2 regions of the Mesorhizobium sp. M1078 genome follow, and region 2 is predicted to be linked to the other one. Evidence: predicted binding sites of a transcription regulator. Region 2 holds the regulator's gene; the other holds the start of a gene.

Region 1 (3,419 bases), on a different contig from region 2:
CCAGCCATTGTCCGACGTATCCGGATGAAAAGTAGCGCCGACCTTGGCATCTTTCGGGTTGCCGCAGAGCACGAACAGGTCCCAGGCATAGTTTTCGGCCGTGTGGTCGGCGTCCGCGCCGCGGCCGCCAGGCGGGATCAGTTCGACAATATGGCCCCAGAGATTTTCCGGCCGCGTGTTGGCCGGATTGACCTTCGACTGGTCGCGCTTCTTGTTCTTGGTCATCACCGCATAGACGCGGCCGGTCACCGGATTGGTCTCGATGTCCTCTGGCCGGTCCATCGGCGTGGCGCCGAGCGCATCTGCCGCAAACCGCGTCTTCAACAGCACCTCGGCCTGGTCGGCAAAACCGTTCTCGGCGGTAAGCTTGCCCTGGCCGTGCACCAGCGGCAGCCACGTCATCGAGCCATCGGCATCGAAGCGGGCGACCGACAGAACGCCATCGTCGAGCAGATCGGCGCCGGAGCCCGGGTTGGCCTTGTCATAGGCCTTGGCCGAGACGAAGCGGTACATGTATTCGAAATAGTCGTCGTCACCCATATAGACGACAACGCGGCCGTCCTTGTTGAGGACCACGGTCGAGGCCTCATGCGACATGCGGCCAAGTGCCGTGCGCTTCACCGGCCTGGACTTAGGATCGTAAGGGTCGATCTCGACCACCCAGTCGAAGCGGTTGGCCTCGTTCGGTTCCTTGTCGAGGTTGAAGCGGTCATGGAAGCGGCCGCGGCCATAGATATCGGAGCCGTCGAAGCCGTAACGGTCCAGAAGCTCGGCGGTCGGCGCCTTCTTCGGGTCGCCGCCGAAAATGTCGGACACGCCTTCCTCGCAGGTCAGCACCGTGCCCCACGGGGTAACACCGCCGCTGCAATTATAGCTGGTGCCGAGCACTTTCGTGCCAGTCGCGTCGGCCGAGGTTTTCATCAGCGCATGGCCGGCAACCGGTCCGGAAACGGTCATTTCGGTGTTGGCGGTGATGCGGCGGTTGAGCGGGCTGTCCGCCACGGTTTCCCACGTGCCGTCCTTTACCTGCACCTCGAGGATCGAATGGCCCATCGCGGCCATGCCGAGATCGACCTGTTCCCTGGTCATCGTCTTGCCGGCATCGCCCTCGGTCATCCCCGGAAACATCACATTGGGCGAGATGTATTCGTTGTTGACGCAGAGCAGGCCATGATCGGAATTCACCGTGCCCTTGGGCAGCGGCATGAAGGCGATGTAGTCGCAATTGTAGCCGAAGCGCTTTTCCTGTTCCTCCGCCGCGACCTTGTTGCCGTCGAATTCGGCGAGGCCGGCTGCAAGCGGGTCGCCCCAGCGCGCGACGATGGTCGTCTCATAGCCTTCGGCGGCGGCATGGGTCTTGCCGTAGACCCGTTTGAGCTCGGGAAAGCCGAGCGTCGACTGCGCTGCGGCGGCATGCGTTTCGCCGGCAAACAAGGAGCCGACAAAGCTGCCGCCGGCAATCAGCGCGCCGGAGGCGAGGCTGCCTTTCAAAAGAGACCGGCGCGAGACGCGCTCGGCAATGATTTCGCGGATGACGGGGGAGGATGAAGACGGTGTATTGGCCATGGTGTCTGCCTCTCAGGGTGGATGTTACGGCGCACCGTTGCCCTAGTCTGCTTAGGCAACATTCACATGACATAAGAGGAAGGTTTTGCCGCAACTGGGCGCGGCACTACGCATCGCTCAGCCCTTGGTGCAGGTCGAGGCGGTGAAGGCGCCGTCGGGCTGCTTCAGAATGATGTCGAATGACGGGGCGGTCTCGCCGTCCAGTGTTGCCTGTGTCATGGAGACGGAGTTGCCACCGGTGGTATAGCCGCCCAGCGGCCCGAGCCAGGTGATCTCGCCATTGGCATTCATCTGATAGTTGTAGCCTTGCGTCGCGGTGCCGAATGTCACCGGACCACTATAGACATTGCCCTTGATGGTGATGTCGCCGAGGTTGAGGAAGGCGCCGAGCAGGTAGACCTCGCAATGATAGGTGCCGTCCGGAAGCTTGCCCTCGCTGAAATCGGCGCGCGCGGCGCCGCTCGTTGCCATCAGCAGCAGGATGCCGGAAATGCATGAGGTGCGAGATGTCATGACGTCACTCTTTTGAAGGGCGAGCTTGCCCTATTTTTGCGCGGTACCGCAACATTGTTAGCCCGGAACACACGGCCGGAGATCAAAAACTAGGCATTTGTCTCAATTGGGCAAAAATTAGGCAAAAGCCATGTGCGCTGCGCAAATTTGCCTCAATCAATTTTCGCCGGCTACCACTGTTTTCTCGAGACTAATATACCAACCGGCTGATAACGCTCGGCTATTCCATCTTCGTGAGCGGCGCCTTTGCGTTTGGCACGGCAGTTGCATTGCGTTATCGCGGTGCAATCAAACAGCTTGGGAGTCTTCGGTATGAGGGGTAATTTCTCCACAATAACAAAAATGTTTTCGGCCGGCGTGGTCGCCGCCGGCCTGTCGATGTCGTCTCCGGCCCAGGCCGCCGAAGACACGATCAAGGTCGGCATTCTGCATTCGCTGTCGGGGACCATGGCGATTTCGGAGACGACGCTGAAAGACGCCATGCTGATGCTCATCGAAGAGCAGAACGCCAAGGGCGGCCTGCTCGGCAAGAAGCTTGAGGCGGTCGTTGTCGATCCGGCCTCCAACTGGCCGCTCTTCGCCGAGAAGGCGCGTGAGCTGATCTCCAAGGACAAGGTCGCCGCCGTGTTCGGCTGCTGGACTTCGGTGTCGCGCAAATCGGTGCTGCCGGTGTTCTCGGAACTCGACAACATCCTGTTCTACCCCGTCCAGTATGAGGGCGAGGAAAGCGAGCGCAACGTGTTCTACACCGGCGCCGCCCCGAACCAGCAGGCGATTCCCGCTGTCGATTATCTCATGAGCGAAGACGGTGGCTCGGTGAAGCGCTGGGTGTTGGAAGGCACCGACTACGTCTATCCCCGCACCACCAACAAAATCCTCGAGGCCTATCTGAAGGCCAAGGGCGTCGCCGCCGAAGACATCATGGTCAACTACACGCCGTTCGGCTTCTCCGACTGGCAGACCGAAGTCTCCGCAATCAAGAAATTCGGCTCGGCCGGCAAGAAGACCGCCGTCGTCTCGACCGTCAATGGCGACGCCAACGTTCCGTTCTACAAGGAACTCGGCAACCAGGGCATCAAGGCCGAGGACATCCCGGTCATGGCCTTTTCGGTCGGTGAGGAAGAACTGGCCGGTCTCGATACCGCGCCGCTGGTCGGCCATCTCGCTGCCTGGAACTATTTCGAGAGCGTCGACACACCCGAAAACAAGAAGTTCATCGCCGACTGGCACAAGTTCATCAAGAATGACAAGCGCACCACCAACGACCCGATGGAAGCTCACTATATCGGCTTCAACATGTGGGTGAAGGCGGTCGAAAAGGCTGGCACCACCGATCCCGA
Region 2 (3,419 bases):
CCGGGATTGGACTGCGCGTCGGCGGAAATGTACTTGTCGCCGGCAGCCTCGATCGCCGTTTTCATCGCCGCCTCGTCGATCTTCCAGCGCTCTTCCTGGAAGTTCGACCACGACACGCCGATGACCTTGTCCTTCGCCTGCGCGACCGAGACCAGCGCCAGCGACATGGCGACGCCCGCCAGCATGGCGGCTGCAAATCTGTTCATTATAACCCTCCCTGCGCCGCGCACGGCGCGACAAAACCGGCCCGAAGGCCTGCACACAGAGGCTCCATTTTTTCGAGCCTCGAAAAAACACTGGTTCAATGATAAAGCGCTGTCAACATGGTTTCTGATGGCCTTGCCGAATTTTTTCGAGCTCCGCAATAAACAATGACAGGGCTGCCGGCGTCTGCCAATATTTGGCTGGTGCCGTCGAACGCCTTCACTATCATGAGGCGCGAGGAGGCCGGGAGGAAACAAATGTCGGTTGGAATCCGCCACGACGATCTGCGCCGTCGCAACCGCGCGATGGTGATTTCGGCCGTGCGCCGGGCCGGCCAGCCGTCGCGGACCGAGATTGCGGCGACCACCGGCCTCAGCCATTCGACCATATCGGCAATCTCGTCTGATCTGATTCAAGAAGGCATCCTGATTGAAGGCAAGCCTGGCGAGACCGGCTCGCTGAAACGCGGCCGGCCGCAGGTCGGCCTTGGCCTCAATCCGGAAGCGGCGGCGGTGATGACCGTGGTGCTGTCGCTGAACTTCCTCTCCGTCACCGTCATCGACTATGCCGGCCAGGTGGTCGCGGAAGAACAGCGCCGGCTCGACACGCTGACCATGCCGCGCGACGAACTGATCGGCGAATGCGTAGCAATCGTCCGGCGGCGTCTCGAGGACCCGGACCTGGACGTCCAGAGCATCGCCCGCATTGCCATGGGCATCCAGGGCATCACCGATTCGCAGGCGCGGGCCATGCTGTGGTCGCCAATCACGCCACTGACCGACATTGCCTTCGCCGACATGTTGGAAGCGGAATTCGGCATTCCGGCCACCATGGAGAACGACTGCAATATGATGGCGGTGGCGCTGCAATGGCGCCAGCCCGAGCGCTACCGCGACAATTTTATCGCCATCCTCTTGTCGCACGGCATCGGCATGGGACTGGTGCTGAAAGGCGAACTTTTCACCGGCACCCATTCCTCGGGCGGCGAGTTCGGCCACATGATCCACCGTCCGGGCGGCGCGCTCTGCCGCTGCGGGCGGCGCGGCTGCGTCGAGGCCTATGCCGGAAACTACGCCATCTGGCGCAGCGCCAAAATGATGGGCGAGGATGCCGAGCCGGTCGATATCGGCGACGCTGATATGCGCGCACTCGCCGCGCGCGCCCGCGAAACCGACGGCCCGGAGCGCGAAGCCTATCGCAAGGCCGGCGAGGCGCTCGGCTTCGGCCTCGGCAGCCTGTTTGCGCTGATCGATCCGGCACCCGTCGCCATGGTAGGCGTCAGCGCCGCCGCCTTCGACTTGATCGAACCGGCATTGCGCGAAGCGATCGCCCAGACCGCCGGCGGCCAGCACTCGAAATCGATCTCCTTCGACACCGAGCCCAACGAGCTGCCGCTGATCCGCGAAGGCTGTGCCATGCGCGCGCTCGGCTTCGTCGATCAGGAGATTTTCGCGCCGGGCATTCAGGCCAAATCCGGCAAGCATGTCGTCTGAATGGCCGGCAACGGCGCGACGCGCAGCATCCTAGTCTTCCCTGATCGCGTAGCCGGCGCCGCGAATGGTACGGATGACATCCGGCATGCGGCCGTTGTTGACCGCTTTGCGTAAGCGCCCGACATGGACGTCGACGGTTCGCTCGTCGATATAGATCGTCTCGCCCCAGACATTGTCGAGCAGTTGGCTGCGCGAGAACACGCGGCCGGGATGGCGCATCATGAATTCGAGCAGCCGGAACTCGGTCGGTCCGAGCCTGATCTCGCTCTTCTTGCGGTAGACACGGTGCGACTCGCGGTCGAGCACGATGTCGCCGACCTTGAGCACGCTGGACAGCACTTCCGGCTTGGCCCGGCGCAGCAGCGCCCTCACGCGCGCCATGAACTCCGGCGTCGAGAATGGCTTGACCAGATAGTCGTCGGCGCCGGTGGACAGGCCGCGCACGCGATCGCTTTCCTCACCGCGCGCGGTCAGCATGATGATCGGCAGCCGCTCGGTTTCGGGCCGCACTCTAAGGCGCCGGCAGAGCTCGATGCCGGAAACAGCGGGCACCATCCAGTCGAGCACCAGGAGATCGGGCACGTTTTCCTGCAGGCGGATCTCGGCCTCGTCGCCGCGTGTCACCACCTCGACGTGATAGCCTTCGGATTCGAGGTTGTAGCGGAGGAGCACGCCTAGCGGCTCCTCGTCCTCCACGACCATGATGCGTGGCGCGATCATCGGCAGTTCACCCTCATCAGGCCGGCATGGCCATCGCCGTCTCGTCCTGCTTCGGACGATTGGCGGGCAGTTGCTGGCCGGTCAGCACATAATACGCATTTTCGGCGATGTTGGTGACATGATCGCCGATGCGCTCAAGATTCTTGGCGCAGAACAAGAGATGCGTGCAGGCGGTGATGTTGCGAGGGTCTTCCATCATGTAGGTCAAGAGCTCACGAAACACAGACGTGTATTTGACGTCGATGCGCTCGTCGTCATTCCTGAGTTTTGCAAGCGCTGCCGCATCGGTGGCGGCATATTCCTCGACGACGCCTTGCACCTGGATCAGCACCAGCTGCGCCATGGCGTCGATGGAGTGCGAGAGGTCGCGCGGCGTGACGCTCAAGCCCACGGTGCCGACGCGTTTGGCGATGTTCTTGGCGAGGTCGCCGATGCGCTCGAGGTCGCCCGCCATGCGGATCGAGCCGACCACGGCACGCAGATCGTTGGCCATCGGCTGACGCTTGGCGATCAGCGTGATGGCGCGGTCGTCCAGTTCGCGCTGGCGCGCATCCATGATGGCGTCGTCGGAAACGACACGCTGTGCCAGCGCATTGTCCGAATTGAGCAGCGCCCTGGTCGAGCCGCTGACCATCGAGCCTGCCAGATCGCCCATGTCGCGGATCAGCTTGCTGATCTGCCCGAGCTCTTCATCGAAGGAGGCGACGGTATGTTCACCCATGATCTTGGTCCTCGTGCCTGAAAATTCACCCGCCGGACGGCTCAGCCGAAGCGGCCGGTAATGTAGTCCTGGGTGCGCTTGTCGTCGGGGTTGGTGAACATCTTGTCGGTGGCGCCCTCCTCGACGAGATAGCCGAGATGGAACATCGCCGTGCGCTGCGAGACGCGCGCCGCCTGCTGCATCGAATGGGTGACGATGACGATCGTGTAGTTCTGGCGCAGCTCGTCTATCAGCTCCTCGACACGGGCGGTGGCGATCGGATCGAGCGCCGAGCAGGGCTC

What was found. Region 2 encodes PhoB, which activates phosphate uptake and scavenging genes when phosphate is short. Its sites were predicted from a motif close to TGTCATNNANCTGTCAT; they were not measured.
Region 1: the regulator PhoB is predicted to act here: its motif matches at 1,622-1,638, upstream of NKH38_RS11015 (PhoX family protein).

Annotation. Positions count from the first base shown of each region.
Region 1 covers NZ_JAMYMP010000006.1:103,943-107,361, reverse strand. Annotated here, with positions in the region: gene NKH38_RS11015 (PhoX family protein) at 1-1,566, opposite strand, end outside; gene NKH38_RS11010 (hypothetical protein) at 1,684-2,079, opposite strand; gene urtA (urea ABC transporter substrate-binding protein) at 2,392-3,419, shown strand, end outside.
Region 2 covers NZ_JAMYMP010000014.1:92,334-95,752, reverse strand. Annotated here, with positions in the region: gene xylF (D-xylose ABC transporter substrate-binding protein) at 1-206, opposite strand, end outside; gene NKH38_RS19430 (ROK family protein) at 462-1,697, shown strand; gene phoB (phosphate regulon transcriptional regulator PhoB) at 1,728-2,417, opposite strand; gene phoU (phosphate signaling complex protein PhoU) at 2,434-3,138, opposite strand; gene pstB (phosphate ABC transporter ATP-binding protein PstB) at 3,180-3,419, opposite strand, start outside.